DNA from 4 places in the Bradyrhizobium sp. CCBAU 53340 genome. Region 4 is predicted to be linked to each of the others. Evidence: predicted binding sites of a transcription regulator. Region 4 holds the regulator's gene; each other region holds the start of a gene.

Region 1 (4,774 bases), on a different replicon from region 4:
TGCTGACCTGCCACTGAATGTTCATCCAGCGGCAGTTAGAGTCTCGAAGCGGATGCAAAACAAGGGCTGCTCAATGTTGCGTTGGCTCTGCTGGATCCGGGTGACGAGGCCATCGCCATTCGTCCCTGCCGGCCGACATTCCCGTCCCAGGTTCTTCTCGCTGGCGCAAAACCCGTGTTCGTTGATGCCCGCCCGCCCCGATATAATTCCGATATTGACGCAATCCGCGCCGCTGGTACACCGCGCACGAAATCCATTATCGTCAACTCGCCCAACAATCCTACTGGTGCAGTCTATGATCGAAGTACCCTTCGAGCTATCGGAGGCCTCGCATCAACTACCAGTTATGGATCTTTTCCGACGAATGCTATTCCAGCTTCGTATTCACTCGTGAGCGCCATGAATCGATTGTCATGGCGCAGCCCGGCGTACGTTCACGGACGATCCTGGTCAACGCTTTCTCCAAGGAACTGGCGATCACTCGCTGGCGACTGGGCTATTTAGCAGCCCCCCGGAGATCGTTTCTGCGGCCAGGAAGTTGCAGGGACATATGACCTCGAACGCCAATGTGATCGCGCAGCACGCGATCATGCACCACCTCAAAATCCATGACGGCTGCTCTGAGCGGCTGATGCATCGGCGCCTTTCTGACGCTCGTGAGATAGGACTTCTGCACCTCCTCCGAATAAGTGGACACCTGTAGTAGCTCAGAGAGCCCGGAGGTATCGAATGCCAGAACGTCAACTTCGATGGTTCACAGAGGACTACAAACGCTAGGCCGTTGAACTGGCGGTATCGAGTGGTCGATCGATCGGATCGGTCGCCAAGGAGCTCGGTCTGCGCGGTGCTGCGCCGCTGGATAGACAAATTCCGGCAGGAGCCGGCATCGGCGGCGTGGCGGCCCACCACGCAGGCGACGCCGATGCCGAGATCCGGCAGGTCCATCGCGAGAGCAGCCAGCGGCAGTTCTCGAGTCCACGCCGCCCTGCGGACGCGGGGACGTGGGCCAGCCGTGGCCGGATCGAACGGCTGATGCGACGGCATGGCATTCGGGCGATCATGGCGCCGCCATGTCGCGTCCGCACCACCGACAGTCGCCACAATCTGCCGATCGCACCAAACCTGATCGCGCGCGACTTCACCGCCGCGGCCCCAAACCGGGTCTGGCTGGCCGATATCACCTACGTCCCACGGCGGAGGACTGGCTGTACCTGGCAGCCGTCATGGACCTCTTCAGCCGCAAGATCGTCGGTTGGGCGATGCCGGATCACATGCGGGTCGAACTCGTCTCCTCCGCACTGACGATGGCGCTTCGCCAGCAGCGGCCGGACGCCGGATTGGTCCATCATTCCGATCGCGGAGTGCAGTACGCTTCACACGAGTATCGCGCGGCCCTTACCGCCGCGGGCCTGACGCATCGACTGCTACGACAATGCCCCGATGGAGAGGTTCTTCCACACCCTCAAGACCGAGCTCGTTCATCATCGTCAGTACCAGACCCGTGCCGAAGCCCGGCGCGACATCTTCGCCTTCATCGCGGGCTTCTCCAATCGAACCAGGCTCTATTCCGCCATCGGATATATCCCTCCGATCGAGATGGAGCTAAAAGCCGCTTAAACCCGTCCGCTTTCTCGGGGGAAGATCAGAGCGCAAAAAGAGGTCAGTCTGACGCACTATCGAGATTGAAGACCGCGTTGAGCGGGGCGACTAACGGCGAAAATCGAAGCATTGTTGCTGATGGATGTTAGGCTCCGAACCACATCTTTCGTCTTGTCTGCAATGTTCTTTGTCCGTCACTTGCGCTCGCTGTCGTGACAATCGGCATTTCTTCTCTCCGCACAGCCGGGACACCCGAGGACCCAACAGCATACAACCTATCGCCACGGCCGATTCAACCCTCATGCGAGCCATCCTGGTGTGAGATAGTTGCAGTAGCTACGCTATCGCCTTGTTTGCTACCTTCAAACTCGCGTCACCAATCCTCTCAAGGTGATGCGGGGGCGGACTCGGCGTATCCCCCGATCCAGTCGTGTGCCGCCCCCACTCTTCGCGAGCGGTCTGAAGAAGATGCGGTGAAACCGGGGGCGTTGCATCTCGTTGCCTCCCCGGAAGCCCATCTCGTCGCAATATAAGACGCGAGAAGCATGCGTATACGATCATCAGCATCACCGCGGAAGAAGGGCGGACGAAGCGCGATTGAACTTTGCGTGAGCGCTGATCTCGTCTTGATTCAGTTCTCCCGCGCGGGCGTTTCGTTCAGCTCCTTGAAGAGGTCGCCGCCGGCCCCTGGCCGCTTTCATCCAGCTCCGGTCAACTGCCAAGGTTAGCGATGGAGCGAGATGAAAAAAGGCGCTATTTTTCAAGATCGGCTTGCCTAGAACGAGACGGCATCCCGAACCTGTTCACACTCCTTGGCTGTTGCGGATGTCGCGGCTAACTCGATGAGAATTCCGTCCACTGAAGCAAGCCCGGCGAACTCCTGTTACGTCGCGCGTTCATCAGCGCTAGGGTTCGTTTCGGCCGGAGCCGTATCCGAGCAGTCAATGAGACCAAGAATGGCTTTAGCAACTACTAAGACTCTCGAGCGCACCAATGTCTGAGCGTTCTTCCAGGCCAAGAGCATCCGCCGCGAAATCGTGCAGACCTCGGCCGAGCAGGGCAACCTCACACTGCGCTAATAGCGGCCGGGCCAGTTAGCTACGATAAATGATTCTGGCAGAGACGACTTCTGAGTGTGATTTTTTGCTGGAAGCTCTTGCTCCTGTAGAAGCCCCGTCCTATTTCAGCTGCGTCTGCGCTAGCACTCGTAGGCATCGATTGCTCACAAGGTTGAAGTCTCAACTCGTGCAAATATTAGGAGGACTGCATGAAATTCCGTCCGCTTCACGACCGCGTCGTGGTCAAGCGCATCGACGCAGAAGAGAAGACCGCTGGCGGCATCATCATTCCCGACACTGCCAAGGAAAAGCCCTCCCAGGGCGAAGTCGTCGCCGTCGGCCCCGGTGGCCGCGACGAAGCTGGCAAGCTGATCCCGATCGACCTGAAGGTCGGCGACCGCGTGCTGTTCGGCAAGTGGTCCGGCACCGAGGTCAAGATCGACGGCCAGGACCTGCTGATCATGAAGGAGAGCGACGTGATGGGCGTTCTCGAGGTCGCCGAGTCCAAGAAGAAGGCGGCTTAAGAGCCTCCCTCCTCCCTCCAGTCAAACACCTTAAGGAAAATTCCAGATGGCAGCCAAAGAAGTCAAATTCTCGGTTGAAGCGCGCGACAAGATGCTGCGCGGCGTCGACGTCCTCGCCAACGCGGTGAAGGTCACGCTCGGTCCGAAGGGCCGCAACGTCGTGCTCGACAAGTCGTTCGGCGCTCCCCGCATCACCAAGGACGGCGTCACCGTCGCCAAGGAGATCGAGCTCGACGACAAGTTCGAGAACATGGGCGCCCAGATGGTGCGCGAAGTCGCCTCGAAGTCCGCTGACGCGGCCGGCGACGGCACCACCACCGCCACCGTGCTGGCCCAGGCGATCGTGAAGGAAGGCGCCAAGTCGGTCGCCGCCGGCATGAACCCGATGGACCTCAAGCGCGGTATCGACCTCGCGGTCGAGGCTGTGGTTGCAGACCTCCAGAAGAACTCCAAGAAGGTCACCTCGAACGACGAGATCGCCCAGGTCGGCACCATCTCGGCCAACGGCGACCAGGAGATCGGCAAGTTCCTCTCCGACGCCATGAAGAAGGTCGGCAACGAGGGTGTCATCACCGTCGAGGAAGCCAAGTCGCTCGAGACCGAGCTCGACGTCGTCGAGGGCATGCAGTTCGACCGCGGCTACATCTCGCCCTACTTCGTCACCAACGCCGACAAGATGCGCGTTGAGATGGACGACGCCTACATCCTCATCAACGAGAAGAAGCTCTCCTCGCTGAACGAGCTGCTGCCGCTGCTCGAGGCCGTGGTGCAGACCGGCAAGCCGCTGGTCATCGTCGCCGAGGACGTCGAAGGCGAGGCCTTGGCCACGCTTGTTGTGAACCGTCTGCGCGGCGGCCTGAAGGTCGCGGCCGTCAAGGCTCCGGGCTTCGGCGATCGCCGCAAGGCCATGCTGCAGGACATCGCGATCCTGACCGGCGGCCAGGCGATCTCGGAAGATCTCGGCATCAAGCTCGAGAACGTCACGCTCAACATGCTCGGTCGCGCCAAGAAGGTGATGATCGACAAGGAGAACACCACGATCGTCAATGGCGCCGGCAAGAAGGCCGACATCGAGGCGCGCGTGGCCCAGATCAAGGCGCAGATCGAGGAGACCACCTCGGACTACGACCGTGAGAAGCTCCAGGAGCGTCTTGCCAAGCTCGCAGGCGGCGTCGCGGTGATCCGCGTCGGCGGCGCGACCGAGGTCGAGGTGAAGGAGCGCAAGGATCGCGTTGATGACGCGATGCATGCGACCCGCGCGGCTGTCGAGGAAGGCATCGTCCCGGGCGGCGGCGTCGCCCTGCTCCGTGCCTCCGAGCAGCTCAAGGGCCTGCGCACCAAGAACGACGACCAGAAGACCGGCGTCGAGATCGTGCGCAAGGCGCTGTCGGCTCCCGCTCGCCAGATCGCGATCAACGCCGGTGAAGACGGCTCGGTGATCATCGGCAAGATCCTGGAGAAGGACCAGTACGCCTACGGCTTCGACAGCCAGACCGGCGAATACGGCAACCTGGTCTCCAAAGGCATCATCGACCCGACCAAGGTGGTCCGCACCGCGATCCAGAACGCAGCCTCCGTTGCAGCGCTCCTGAT
Region 2 (4,774 bases), 980 kb from region 4:
AGCCGTGGATGCGGTAGAGCGTGGAGCCCAGATACATCGCACGCGCGCCGAGCGGGTTTTCCGGGCCGCCCTCCATGTGCCTGGGCAAATCGGGACGGCGGGCGAGCATTTCCGCCGGCGGCGTCCAATCCGGCCATTCGCGTTTGGCGGTGATCGACTTCACGCCGGTCCAGGTGAAGCCTTCGCGTCCGACGCCGATGCCGTAACGCATTGCGCGGCCGTTGCCCTCGACGAGATAGAGGAACTTGTTGGTGGAATCGACCACGATCGTGCCGGCACTTTCCTTGCCGCTATAGTCAACAAGCTGCTTCTCGAATTTCGGATCGAACGGACGCTGCCGCGGATCGATCGCTTCCTGCTGGTAACTTGCGCCTTGCTGATACCCGCCCTGCATCTGCGGCTCGCCCATCGGCGGCAGGCGGCGCGGATCGTTGTAGGCGGGCTGCTGCTGATAGATCGGCTGCTGCGGCGCATAGGCCGGGCCACGGCCGGGACCGTCGCCGAACAGGAACTCGATGAAGCCGCCGCCCATATTGCCATTGGACGCCACGCGCACCGGGGCCGGGACGATCTGCGGCTGGTAGAGCACCGCGGGTGGATCGTGCGGCACGGTATTGTCGAAGGCGCTGGCGCTGGTCGCGCCGACAATGAAGGCGCATGCGCTGCCGAGCAGCGCGACAGACATTTTCTTGAACATCGACGTACTCTGTACTGTTTCGTCTCGTTGCATTCGCCGCCGAACGCGCAGGCTGCGTCCTCGACGTGGTCAATAAAGAGCAAACTCCGTTTCGTTTGGTAAACGGATCGGGCGTTTCGATTCACCACGTCGCGAGCAACGGGCCAATTCGGCGATCAGCGTTTATTTTCGGTGAAGGCGCAAGCCACATGGTTAATCGCCCGTTTGCACGCCGTCGCGCGCGACCGCTTCTCAGTTCCTGCTGTGAACCTCGTGTTAAATTGCTTCTGGCTACAAAGACGCGTGAAAGAGGTGGGGGGAGTATCCTGATGGCTGTTCACCGCAAACGTTTTCGTGTCGAGGATATCACCGGCGGCGAGATGCCAATGCTGGACGTGACTGAAGAGGCAGGCCCGATGCACAGCGAGATCATGGCGGAGCTGCGTGCAATCCGCGCACAGATGGCACGGAGCAGCCAGGTCGCAATGCCGCCGAGCGACGCTGTCGTGGCGCAGGAAATTGCCGATACGCGAGCGTTGCTGGATACCTACCGCGCCCAAATCGAGCAGTGCGAGAAGCTGAAGGTCGAGCTCGACCTCATTCACGACGCCATCGACCGCACCAAGCGCGAGATCGCGACCCTGCACGGCAAGAGCTTCGACGGCGGCGAGATGGCCAAGGTCAATGGCGAGCTCGGCGCGGTGGTCGGCGGCACCGAGCAGGCGACCCAGCAGATCCTCGAAGCCGCGGAGTCGATCGACCAGGCCGCGAGCGCGATGTCCAAGGTCGACTCGGTTGATCAGCAGAAGCGGCTCGCCGACGACATCCAGGAACGCGTCATCTCGATCTTCGAGGCCTGCAACTTCCAGGACCTGACCGGCCAGCGCATCAGCAAGGTCATGAACACGATGAAGTTCATCGAGCAGCACATCAATGCGATGATGGACATCTGGGGCGGCGTCGACGCCATCAAGTCCCACGTGCCGACCCAGGTCGACAATCGCAGCGAAGACGAAAAGCTTCTCAACGGCCCGAAGCTCGCCGGCGACGTCGGCCACGCCTCGCAGGACGACATCGACGCGCTGTTCGACTGAGCAAGCGCGACGGACAGATCAGCAAAACGCCGGCGCAAGCCGGCGTTTCTTGTTTTGGGGACCCCTCAACTGTCATCGCCCGGCTTGACCGGGCGATCCAGTATTCCAGAGACAGCGAGGCTAGGGCCGAGAAGCCGCGGCGTACTGGATGCCCCGGTCAAGCCGGGGCATGACGGAGAAGACAGATTACGCCCGCGGCGCGCAGCGGACGTAGACCATGTTGCCGTAGCGGGTGGCGGCGTCCTTGTCGACGAAGCGGGTGATCATGACGCGGCCGTCGAAGGAGACGATCTCGCGGTCCTGCTCACCCGGCGTCGGACCGGAAGGGCCGATATAGTTCTTGCCGCTCGGCGAGCCCTTCAGCCGCAGCTCCTGGGGCGTCGCCTGGTCGGCCAGATGCATGATCACGCCGCCGGAGGAACCGGCGCCGATCACGTAAGGATTCTTGCACTGGGCCCTTGCGGCCGCCTCGGTGCGGGCACGATCGGCCGGGTTCTGGAACGAGGCCAGGCCCCAGCGGCCGACGATCTCGTCGGCGCGGATCGAGGCCGGCATTTCCGGCGCGGTACCGGGCTCGGCCTCGGGCGCCGGCTGGGACGACGAGAAGGACGGCAGGCTCATGCCGCCGCCGCAGGCGCCGAGCAGCAGCGCCAGACAAGAAGCGGCGGCCAGATTGGCGACCGTGCGCGCGTGAGCTGAACTGATCATGGCATCCCCCCGAACAAGACCATGGCCACACCCATCCCGCAGCCAAGCGCAAAACCGCTGCCGGAGCAATGACGTCCTTTGATACGCCGGAGCCCCGAACAAGTTTCCAATGCCACCATCCTATATCCGCCTCACCAATCGCTTAACCACCTTTGCTTGACAGGATCGCAGCCAAGCCATATCCCCTGCGCACTATTAGCACTCGGAAAGACCGATTGCTAAGCGCGCCGTTCAGCCCTCGGGAAGAGGAAGGACGGAAGCGCCGCCCTCATCCACTTCCGCTGCTTATCGAAAAGCGAGCCTCCAAAGGGAAACGTCATGGCTAAGTCCAAATTTCGTCCGCTGCATGACCGTGTCGTGGTCAAACGTATCGACGCCGAGGAAAAGACCAAGGGCGGCATCATCATCCCCGACACCGCCAAGGAAAAGCCGTCCCAGGGCGAGGTCGTCGCCGTCGGCCCCGGCGGCCGTGACGAGGCTGGCAAGCTAATCCCGATCGACCTCAAGGTCGGCGACCGTGTGCTGTTCGGCAAGTGGTCGGGCACCGAGGTCAAGATCGACAACGAAGAGCTCCTGATCATGAAGGAGTCGGACATCATGGGCGTGATGGCCTAGGGCCATCAGCCTGAACGGCCGCTGAATGCCATGCCCGGATCATCAGGTCCGGGCATCCATCATTCAGCCTGATATCACCAAGCACGACACATCAAGACACTATAGGGATTGCAGACAATGGCTGCCAAGGACGTCAAATTCTCCGGAGACGCGCGCGATCGCATGCTGCGCGGCGTCGACATTCTCGCCAACGCCGTCAAGGTGACGCTCGGCCCGAAGGGCCGCAATGTCGTCATCGAGAAGTCGTTCGGTGCGCCCCGCATCACCAAGGACGGCGTCACCGTCGCCAAGGAGATCGAGCTCGAGGACAAGTTCGAGAACATGGGCGCCCAGATGGTGCGTGAGGTCGCCTCCAAGACCAACGACCTCGCGGGCGACGGCACCACCACCGCGACTGTGCTGGCCCAGGCCATCGTGCGCGAAGGCGCCAAGGCGGTTGCCGCCGGCATGAACCCGATGGACCTCAAGCGCGGCATCGACACCGCGGTCCACGCCGTCATCAAGGACATCGAGAAGCGCGCCAAGCCCGTTGCCGCCTCCTCCGAGGTCGCCCAGGTCGGCACCATCTCGGCCAACGGCGACGCCGCCATCGGCAAGATGATCGCCCAGGCGATGCAGAAGGTCGGCAACGAGGGCGTCATCACCGTCGAGGAAAACAAGTCGCTCGACACCGAAGTCGATATCGTCGAGGGCATGAAATTCGACCGCGGCTATCTCAGCCCCTACTTCGTCACCAACCCAGAGAAGATGACCGCCGAGCTCGAGGACGCCTACATCCTCCTGCACGAGAAGAAGCTGTCCGGCCTGCAGGCCATGCTGCCGGTGCTGGAAGCCGTGGTGCAGTCGGGCAAGCCGCTCGTCATCATCGCCGAGGACGTCGAGGGCGAGGCGCTGGCGACCCTGGTCGTCAACCGCCTGCGTGGCGGCCTCAAGGTCGCCGCCGTCAAGGCACCGGGCTTCGGCGATCGCCGCAAGGCCATGCTGGAAGACCTCGCGATCCTGACCGGCGGCCAGCTGATCTCCGAAGACCTCGGCATGAAGCTCGAGAACGTCACGGTGAAGATGCTCGGTCGCGCCAAGAAGGTCGTGATCGACAAGGAGAACACCACGATCGTCAACGGCGCCGGCAAGAAGCCCGACATCGAGGCCCGCGTCGGCCAGATCAAGGCCCAGATCGAGGAGACCACCTCGGACTACGACCGTGAGAAGCTCCAGGAGCGCCTCGCCAAGCTCGCCGGCGGCGTCGCGGTGATCCGCGTCGGCGGCGCGACCGAGATCGAGGTCAAGGAGAAGAAGGACCGCGTTGAGGACGCGCTCAACGCCACCCGCGCCGCGGTGCAGGAAGGCATCGTCCCCGGCGGCGGCGTGACGCTGCTGCGCGCCAAGAAGGCGGTCGGCCGTCTCACCAACGCCAATGCCGACGTTCAGGCCGGCATCAACATCGTGCTGAAGGCGCTGGAAGCTCCGATCCGCCAGATCTCCGAGAACGCCGGCGTTGAGGGCTCGATCGTGGTCGGCAAGATCCTGGAGAACAAGTCCGAGACCTTCGGCTTCGACGCCCAGACCGAGGACTATGTCGACATGATCGAGAAGGGCATCATCGATCCCGCCAAGGTGGTGCGCACCGCGCTCCAGGACGCCTCCTCCGTCGCCGGCCTGCTGGTGACCACCGAAGCCATGG
Region 3 (4,774 bases), 2.6 Mb from region 4:
GAGGTGCCACTGGCTGCCATGCAGAAGCGGCGCCAGTCCGATCCGCCACCATTCGTTTCGTCCGACAACCAGGTCGTAGCCGGACGCGCCCTGAGCAATCAACGAGCGGACATCAAGTGAGCCGTCGCGCGCAATGTCGACAGCCAGACTGCGTTGCAGTGCGAAGATCGCCATCAGGCCGAAAATCAGGCCGATTGTGAGGATGGGGATATCGGCCAGCAGCTTGTTGTCGGCAAAAAGCGAACCCTCACTGGTTTGATCGCGATCGTCCGTGGCCGCAGGAGCGATCGGCGCGGGTTGAAACGATCGGCTTGGGGCTGGTGCCGCGACGCCGCGTCGGCCAAAGCTGTTGGTCGCCATGAAAGCATTCCCGCATTTCTACGACCTTGAGTTGATGCGAGAGGTATTTTCGAGAGGTTACCGCCAGCGCTGCGGATGGCCGGAACCTTCCAACTAGTAACGGCCCGGTGTCGCGGATCGCGTGCATTTTAGCGATTGCGTGTTCCGTAAATCTCTCCGCCGTCATTGCGAGCCACCGGGTCCGCGCAACGCGCGGCCCGATGACAGGCTCCGCGAAGCAATCCAGTCTGCATCCGCGGAGAAAGTCTGGATTGCTTCGTCGCGAGGACTCCTCGCAATAACGAGTGGAGAGACCTGTGCCCTTCCCGACCGCTCCTACGCCTTCAACTCCACCGTCTTGAACTCAGCCGGCAGGATCACCTCCAGCAGTTCGACGTCGTCGGAATAATCCAGGATCATGTGCTTGATCTTCGGCGGCTGGGTCCAGGCGCTGCCTTCTGTCATCAAGGTCTCACCCTGCCCGTCCATGTAGGTCTTCACCCAGCCCTTGAGCACATAGACCATCTGGAAGTCGACGTCGTGGAAGTGAAGCTTTGAGACTTCGGCGGGATCGCACGGGCCTTGCAGGCGGATGACGTGAGCTTGTGCGAGGCCATGGGTCGCGTCGGCGATGCCGAGGTCGCGGTACCTCGCGTAGGCGCGCAGGCCGTCGGCTTTGAAGTCTTCCTCGCGGTGATGGCTGATGGCGATGCGCTGCTTCGGGCGGGCGGGCTTTTTCGTAGCAGCTTTCGTGGGCGTCGTGCGCGCCTTGGATTTCACGGCCTTGCGCGCTGAGGATCGTGATGCGGCCTTGGCGCCGCTCCGCTTCTTCACCGCGGTCTGGGCTGCGCTGCGCGATTTTGCTTTCTTGGCCATGGGCCGGCCTCCCGTTGTTTGTTATGGGCGGAAGGCTAACACGGAAACAGGTCCTGTAGGGTGGGCAAAGCGCAAACGTGCGCACGTTCGGTGTGCGATCATGGAGAGATGGTGGGCACGGCGCGCGAAGAGCCGCGCCTTTGCCCACCCTACGAGAGCGGCGTCTGCGTCAGTTCAACCGGAACACGCCGTCCACGGCGCGCAGCTCGGCCGGCTTGATCAGCTTGGAATGCGCCACCGTCACCGAATGCAGCGGGCCGTCGAGCTTCTCGGTCCAGAACGCGAGGAAGTCGGTCAACGCCGGGAATTTCGGAAACGTGTCGTAGTTCTGCCAGACGTAGGTCTGGAGCAGCGAGGGGTGATCCGGCATCCGGTAGAGAATTTGTGCCGTCGTCAGCCCGTAACCCAGCATCTGTTTCCGGAAGTCCTCGGAAACGCCCCCAACGCGCAGTCCCATGCCAAACCTCCTTTGCAGGAGCGCATACAGGGGGTGGCTTGATCCGTGCCCCGGGAGCCACCCGGAAACGATGCGCTCACATGAGAGAAATGTGACGCAAACTGACAATTCATCTCAAGCCCAAAAGTTTAACAAGCTGTTGAAATTCAATGCGTTAGCAGCAGAAGCGGCTCCGTGCTAATACAGTGCCAAGGGGCCTCCAAAAGGGCCTGCGAGATCGGTTAACGATGGTAAAGCTTTCTGGCACTTGGGCCTTCAGAGTGCCGATTTTTCTGCTAGAAGCCCTTGCCCCCGCAAAATTCCTGTCCTATTTCACCTTCGCCTACGCTGGCACTCGCGAGCGTAGATTGCTAACAATGTTGAAATCCTCAACTCGTGCAAATGCTTAGGAGGACTGCATGAAATTCCGTCCGCTTCACGACCGCGTCGTGGTCAAGCGCATCGACGCAGAAGAGAAGACCGCTGGCGGCATCATCATTCCCGACACTGCCAAGGAAAAGCCCTCCCAGGGTGAAGTCGTCGCCGTTGGCCCCGGTGGCCGCGACGAAGCTGGCAAGCTGGTCCCGATCGACCTGAAGGTCGGCGACCGCGTGCTGTTCGGCAAGTGGTCCGGCACTGAAGTCAAGATCGACGGCGAAGACCTGCTGATCATGAAGGAAAGCGACATCATGGGCGTCCTCGACGTCCCCGCTTCCAAGAAGAAGGCGGCCTAAGAGCCCCTCTCTCCCTCCAGTCAAAATCCTCAAGGAAAAATCCAGATGGCAGCCAAAGAAGTCAAATTCTCGGTTGAAGCGCGCGACAAGATGCTGCGCGGCGTCGACATCCTCGCCAACGCGGTGAAGGTCACGCTCGGTCCGAAGGGCCGCAACGTCGTGCTCGACAAGTCGTTCGGCGCCCCCCGCATCACCAAGGACGGCGTCACCGTCGCCAAGGAGATCGAGCTCGACGACAAGTTCGAGAACATGGGCGCCCAGATGGTGCGCGAAGTCGCCTCCAAGTCCGCTGACGCGGCCGGCGACGGCACCACCACCGCCACCGTGCTCGCGGCCGCGATCGTGAAGGAAGGCGCCAAGTCGGTTGCCGCCGGCATGAACCCGATGGACCTCAAGCGCGGTATCGACCTCGCGGTCGAAGCCGTCGTGGCGGACCTCGAGAAGAACTCGAAGAAGGTCACCTCGAACGACGAGATCGCCCAGGTCGGCACCATCTCCGCCAACGGCGATGCCGAGATCGGCAAGTTCCTCTCCGACGCCATGAAGAAGGTCGGCAACGAGGGTGTCATCACCGTCGAGGAAGCCAAGTCGCTCGAGACCGAGCTCGACGTCGTCGAGGGCATGCAGTTCGACCGCGGCTACATCTCGCCCTACTTCGTCACCAACGCCGACAAGATGCGCGTTGAGATGGACGACGCCTACATCCTCATCAACGAGAAGAAGCTCTCCTCGCTGAACGAGCTGCTGCCGCTGCTCGAGGCCGTGGTGCAGACCGGCAAGCCGCTGGTCATCGTCGCCGAGGACGTCGAAGGCGAAGCGCTCGCGACCCTGGTCGTCAACCGTCTGCGCGGCGGCCTGAAGGTCGCGGCCGTCAAGGCTCCGGGCTTCGGCGATCGCCGCAAGGCCATGCTGCAGGACATCGCGATCCTGACCGGCGGCCAGGCGATCTCGGAAGATCTCGGCATCAAGCTTGAGAACGTCACGCTCAACATGCTCGGTCGCGCCAAGAAGGTGATGATCGACAAGGAGAACACCACGATCGTCAACGGCGCCGGCAAGAAGGCCGACATCGAGGCGCGCGTGGCCCAGATCAAGGCGCAGATCGAGGAAACCACCTCGGACTACGACCGTGAGAAGCTCCAGGAGCGTCTCGCCAAGCTCGCTGGCGGCGTCGCGGTGATCCGCGTCGGCGGCGCGACCGAGGTCGAGGTGAAGGAGCGCAAGGATCGCGTTGATGACGCGATGCATGCGACCCGCGCGGCTGTGGAAGAAGGCATCGTCCCGGGCGGCGGCGTCGCCCTGCTCCGTGCCTCCGAGCAGCTCAAGGGCCTGCGCACCAAGAACGACGACCAGAAGACCGGCGTCGAGATCGTGCGCAAGGCACTGTCGGCTCCCGCTCGCCAGATCGCGATCAACGCCGGTGAAGACGGCTCGGTGATCGTCGGCAAGATCCTGGAGAACAAGGCCTACAATTACGGCTTCGATTCCCAGACCGGCGAATATGCCGACCTCGTCAAGAAGGGCATCATCGACCCGACCAAGGTGGTCCGCACCGCGATCCAGAACGCAGCTTCGGTGGCCGCGCTGCTGATCACCACGGAAGCCATGGTCGCCGAGCTGCCCAAGAAGGGCGGCGCTGGCCCCGCGATGCCCCCGGGCGGCGGCATGGGCGGCATGGACTTCTGATCCAGCCATTCAGGCACAATACGAAATGCGAAACCCCGGCAGCGATGCCGGGGTTTTTGTCTGGGGGGGCAACTCGCTCCACTCGTCATTCCGGGGCGCGCCCTCTTGGGGCGCGAGCCCGGAATCCATAACCACAATTGTCAGTTGGCTATTGCCGGATAGGCCATCGCACCCGCCTGTGGTTATGGATTCCGGGCTCGCCGCTGCGCGCCGCCCCGGAATGACGAATGGAAGGAGGCGGGCTCCCTCACCACACCTTCCCCATCCGATCCGGGCGCAGCTCGCCTCTGGAATCCAGCGACCAGTAGATTCGCGTCACCTTGCCGACCAGATTGTCCAGGGGGATGAAGCCCATCGCCGATTGGAAGCGGCTGTCCGTCGAGTTGTCGCGGTTGTCGCCCATCGCGAAGAAATGGCCTGGCGGGACCGTGTAGACTTGCGTGTTGTCGACGAAGCCATTGTCGACGCAATCGTAGGTGATGTAGCTCGCCCCGTTCGGCATCGTCTCCCGCCAGCGCTTGGCCCTTGCGCCGACCTCGCCGCCGCAGGCGGCTGCGGCAGCCACATCCTTCAATGCGACGCGCGTCACCGGCTTGTCATTGAGGAAGAGCTGGCCGTTCCGCATCTGGATGCGATCGCCCGGCAGGCCGACGACGCGTTTCACGTAGACGGTCGAGGTGTCCTTGGGCACGGCGAATACGAC
Region 4 (4,774 bases):
CAAGATCGCGAAAGGTTTCGCGAACGTGGTGATGACGCAGGACTGGCACACGCCCGGCCACGTTTCGTTTGCGTCAGTACACTCCGGCAAGAAGCCGTTCGAGACGATCGATCTGCCCTATGGCAAGCAGGTGCTGTGGCCCGACCATTGCGTGCAGGGCACCGACGGCGCCTCGCTGTCGAAGGACCTCTCGATCCCGCAGGCCGAGCTCATCATCCGCAAGGGCTTTCACAAGGACGTCGACAGCTATTCGGCGTTCCTCGAAGCCGACGGCAAGACAACGACAGGCCTTGCCGCCTATCTGAAGTCGCGCAAGATCAAGCGCGTCTTCGTTGCAGGTCTCGCGACGGATTTCTGTGTTGCCTGGACCGCGCTCGATGCGCGCAAGGCCGGCTTCGAGGTCTATGTCGTGGAAGACGCTTGCCGCGGCATCGACACGCAGGGCTCGCTGGCCAAGGCCTGGGCCGACATGGCCAAGGCCGGCGTGAAGCGGATTCAGTCTGCGGATATCGCGGTCAGCGCGTAAGGCGCGAAAACTGCGCGTCCCTCATCCTGAGGAGCGCGCTACTTAGCGCGCGTCTCGAAGGATGAAAGGCCCCGCTGCTACAGCTCGGCCTTCATAGTTCTCCCGGCGATGCGAAGCATCGTCCGGAGACGGCGCTTCGCGCCTCCTCACCATGAGGGTTGAGAGCTCAGTTCGCTTCGTTGCTGTTCGCAGCGGGCGCGGGCTTCGCGCCGCCCTTGGCGACGCCAACCAGCGCCGGGCGCAGCACGCGCTCGCCGATGGTGTAGCCGGCCTGCATGACCTGGACCACGGTGCCAGCCGGCACAGACGCGTCAGGCACTTCGTACATCGCCTGATGGAAGTTCGGATCGAACTTCTGGCCCTGCGGATCGAGCTTCTTCACGCCGTGCTTTTCCAGCGCGCTGAGTAGCGAGCGCTCGGTGAGTTCGACGCCCTCGATCAGTGCGGTCAGGCCGGGATCGGCCGCCGCCCGCGCTTCAGCCGGAACGGCATCGAGCGCGCGCTGGAGGTTGTCGGCGATCTCGAGCACGTCACGGGCAAAGCCGGTGATGCCGTAAAGCTTGGAGTCGGCGACTTCCTTGGCGGTGCGCTTGCGCAGATTCTCCATCTCGGCCAGCGTCCGCAGCATGCGGTCGCGCGCCTCGGCGGCTTCTTTCTGCAGCAGCTCGACGGAGCCGGGCTCGGGATCGTCGGGCATGATGTAGGGCTTTGACACCACGGGCTCGCCGGTCGTGTCTTCGGGTTGCCGGGTTGGATCGGTCATCGGCTGCTTCTCGAACTCGCTCAGGGGAGGTTTTCTGGCCCGGATATCGTGCTTCGGGCGCTGAAAATCAAGCGCCCGTGATCAGCGCAAATGCCGGTCAGCCCCCCAGAAGGCGGCTAACGATGCGGGCGGCGTAGTCCACCGTCGGGATCACCCGCGCATAATTCAGCCGCGTCGGCCCGATCACGCCCAAAACGCCGACAATGCGGCCGGCGGCATCCCGATAGGGCGAGATGATGGTGGAGGAGCCCGACAGGGAAAACAGCTTGTTCTCGCTGCCGATGAAAATCCGCACGCCTTCGGCGGTTTCGGCGCGGCCCAAGAGGTCGATCACGCCACGCTTGGTCTCGAGATCGTCGAACAGCAGGCGAACGCGCTCCAGATCCTCAAGCGCGTGCAGGTCTTCCAGCAGATTGGCGTGGCCACGGACGATGAGCTGGCGGTCCTCGTTCTCGCCGCCCGACCAGCTGGCAATCCCGGCCGAAATCACCTTTTGCGCCAATTGGTCGAGTTCGGCACGTGCCTCGCCGAGCGCGGTCTCCAGCTCGAGCCGCGCCTCAGCGAGCGTCCGGCCGCGAATCCGCGCGTTGAGGAAATTGCCGGCCTCGGTGATGGCCGAGGAGGGAACCCCCGGCGGCAGCGTCAGCACGCGGTTTTCGACCTGGCCGTCCTCGCCGACCAGGATCACCAGCGCTTTTTCCGGTTCCAGCCGGACGAATTCGATGTGTTTCAGCCGCGCATTGGATTTGGGCGTCAGAACCACGGCTGCGGCGCGCGTGAGGCCGGAGAGCCGGGTCAGCGCCTGATCCAGCGCCGCTTCGACGGATTGGGCGTGGCCGACGGTCGCGAGCTGGCTCTGGATCGACTGCCGTTCGGCCTCGTTGAGGTCGCCGACCTGCATCAGGGCGTCGACGAAGAAACGCAGGCCGAGTTCCGTCGGCAGCCGGCCGGCCGAGGTGTGAGGCGCATAGATCAGGCCGAGCTGTTCCAAATCGGCCATGACATTGCGGACCGAGGCCGGCGACAGCGGCATCGCGATCAGGCGGGAAATGTTGCGCGAGCCGACCGGCTCGCCGGTCGCGAGATAGCTTTCGACAATTTGACGAAAGATGTCGCGGGAACGCTCGTTGAGCTGGGCGAGGCCTGCGCGCGGCGCGATCAGATGGATCGGATCGTGATGGGCCACAGACGGCAACTCCTGTCAGATGCTCATAATTTGTCCATCCAGGACGGTTCTGACAAGCGTGGCGTTTGCGGGGTGGGTATCAGGGGGTGAAAAAGCCTTGCTGCCCACCGTCACCCCCCCTACAAGCACCGCGAACAGCCCTACCCCATGAGTTCTGGAGGATTTCCCATGCGGCCAAGCCGCCGTGCGCCCGACGAATTGCGCCCCGTGACGCTGGAGCGTGGCGTGGTCAAATATGCGGAAGGCTCCTGCCTGGTGAAATTCGGCGACACCCATGTGCTGGTGACCGCCACGCTGGAAGACCGCCTGCCGCCGTGGCTGAAGGGCCAGGGCCGTGGCTGGGTCACCGCCGAGTACGGCATGCTGCCGCGCGCGACCTCCGAACGCACCCGCCGCGAAGCCGCTGCTGGCAAGCAGAGCGGCCGCACCGTCGAGATCCAGCGCCTGATCGGCCGCTCATTGCGCACCATCGTCGATCTCGAAGCGCTCGGCGAACGCCAGATTACGGTCGATTGCGACGTACTCCAGGCCGACGGCGGCACCCGCACGGCCTCGATCACCGGTGCCTGGGTCGCGCTCGCCGACTGCATCAACTGGATGAAGGCGCGCAACATGATCAAGGCCAATGTAATGCGCGACAACGTCGCCGCGATCTCCTGCGGGATCTACAACGGCACGCCAGTGCTGGATCTCGACTATGCCGAGGATTCGGAGGCCGAGACCGACGCCAATTTCGTCATGACCGGCGATGGCCGGATCATCGAGGTGCAGGGCACCGCGGAACGCGAGCCGTTCACGCAGGACGAGTTCCTGAAGTTGATCGCGCTGGCGCAGAAGGGCATCGCGCGTCTGGTGGACTTGCAGAAACTGGCTGTCGCGTAGTCAATAGGCCCATGCACCGCCGAATCACCGGAAAGCTCGTCATCGCGACCCACAATCCCGGCAAGCTCGCCGAGATGAAGGAGCTGCTCGCGCCTCATGGCATCGAGGTGGTGTCGGCCGGTGAGCTTGGCTTGGGCGAGCCCGACGAGACCGGCAACGATTTCCGCAGCAATGCCGCAATCAAGGCGGTCGCGGCGGCGCAGGCGACCGGGCTGCCGTCCTTCGCCGACGATTCCGGCATCGTGGTCGACGCGCTCGACGGCGCGCCCGGCATCTACAGCGCGCGCTGGGCCGGTCCAAACAAAGACTTCGCTGCGGCGATGGCGCAGATCGAACGCCTGTTGCAGGAGCGCGGTGCCATCAAGCCCGACAAGCGCAAAGCTCATTTCGTTTCCGCGCTCTGCGTCGCCTGGCCGGACAATCATCTCGAAGAGGTTGAGGCGCGTGTCGACGGGACATTGGTGTGGCCGCCGCGCGGTACCGCCGGCTTCGGTTACGATCCGATGTTCCTGCCCGACGGTCACAACAGAACCTTCGGCGAGATGGAAAGCATCGAGAAGCACGGCCTGCCGCCGCTCGGCCTCGGCCTGTCGCACCGCGCCCGCGCCTTCGTGAAACTGGCGGAGATCTGCCTTGAGCCGCGCTAATAAGGATGCGTTCGGCGTCTACGTGCACTGGCCGTTCTGCCTGTCGAAGTGCCCGTATTGCGATTTCAACAGCCACGTCCGCCACGCCGCGATCGACGAAGCGCGCTTTGCCTCAGCTTTCGCCCGCGAGATCGCGACGACCGCTGAGCGCGCACCCGGACGCGAGGTCACCTCGATCTTCCTCGGCGGCGGCACGCCGTCGCTGATGCAGCCTTCAACCGTCGGTGCCGTGCTTGATGCCATCGGCAAGCACTGGACCGTCGCCAAGGATGTCGAAGTCACGCTGGAAGCGAACCCGACCAGCGTCGAAGCCACGCGCTTTGCCGGCTATCGCTCCGCCGGCGTCAACCGCGTCTCGCTCGGCGTGCAGGCGCTGGACGATGCCTCGCTGAAAGCGCTGGGCCGCATGCACAGCGCCCGCGAGGCGCTCGACGCCGTCGCCATCGCGCGCCGCTCGTTCGAGCGTTACTCGTTCGATCTGATCTACGCCCGTCCCGACCAGACACCGGCAATGTGGGCGGACGAACTGCGCCACGCCATCGATGAAGCCGCCGAGCATCTGTCGCTCTACCAGCTCACCATCGAGGAAGGCACGCCGTTCTTCGGCCTGCACCAGGCGGGCAAGTTGAAGACGCCCGACGAAGCGGTGGCGCGCGCGCTCTACGACGTGACGCAGGAGACCTGCGACAAGCTTGGTCTGCCCGCCTACGAGATTTCCAACCACGCGCGACGCGGCGCCGAATGCCGGCACAATCTGGTGTACTGGCGCG

Evidence for each region. The regulator HrcA, encoded in region 4, represses chaperone genes, less so after heat shock. The targets are predictions, from matches to a motif close to GTTAGCACTCNCNNNNNGNGAGTGCTAAC.
Region 1: a site for HrcA is predicted at 2,797-2,825, ahead of XH89_RS40435 (co-chaperone GroES). Genes of this name have one in related genera too.
Region 2: a site for HrcA is predicted at 2,673-2,701, ahead of groES (co-chaperone GroES). Genes of this name have one in related genera too.
Region 3: a site for HrcA is predicted at 1,999-2,027, ahead of groES (co-chaperone GroES). Genes of this name have one in related genera too.

What each region holds. Positions count from the first base shown of each region.
Region 1 covers NZ_CP030056.1:831,068-835,841, reverse strand. The annotation lists partial or broken gene XH89_RS41965 (DegT/DnrJ/EryC1/StrS family aminotransferase) at 82-261, shown strand; gene XH89_RS41960 (aminotransferase class I/II-fold pyridoxal phosphate-dependent enzyme) at 333-554, shown strand; partial or broken gene XH89_RS41680 (IS3 family transposase) at 962-1,617, shown strand; gene XH89_RS40435 (co-chaperone GroES) at 2,867-3,181, shown strand; gene groL (chaperonin GroEL) at 3,228-4,774, shown strand, end outside.
Region 2 covers NZ_CP030055.1:6,938,170-6,942,943, forward strand. The annotation lists gene XH89_RS32890 (L,D-transpeptidase) at 1-697, opposite strand, end outside; gene XH89_RS32895 (protein phosphatase CheZ) at 1,006-1,770, shown strand; gene XH89_RS32900 (hypothetical protein) at 1,957-2,478, opposite strand; gene groES (co-chaperone GroES) at 2,797-3,093, shown strand; gene groL (chaperonin GroEL) at 3,211-4,774, shown strand, end outside.
Region 3 covers NZ_CP030055.1:2,809,869-2,814,642, reverse strand. The annotation lists gene XH89_RS13245 (rhomboid family intramembrane serine protease) at 1-360, opposite strand, end outside; gene XH89_RS13240 (cupin domain-containing protein) at 676-1,215, opposite strand; gene XH89_RS13235 (usg protein) at 1,385-1,672, opposite strand; gene groES (co-chaperone GroES) at 2,071-2,385, shown strand; gene groL (chaperonin GroEL) at 2,431-4,071, shown strand; gene lepB (signal peptidase I) at 4,319-4,774, opposite strand, start outside.
Region 4 covers NZ_CP030055.1:184,360-189,133, forward strand. The annotation lists gene pncA (bifunctional nicotinamidase/pyrazinamidase) at 1-526, shown strand, start outside; gene grpE (nucleotide exchange factor GrpE) at 693-1,289, opposite strand; gene hrcA (heat-inducible transcriptional repressor HrcA) at 1,387-2,475, opposite strand; gene rph (ribonuclease PH) at 2,644-3,357, shown strand; gene rdgB (RdgB/HAM1 family non-canonical purine NTP pyrophosphatase) at 3,369-4,004, shown strand; gene hemW (radical SAM family heme chaperone HemW) at 3,991-4,774, shown strand, end outside.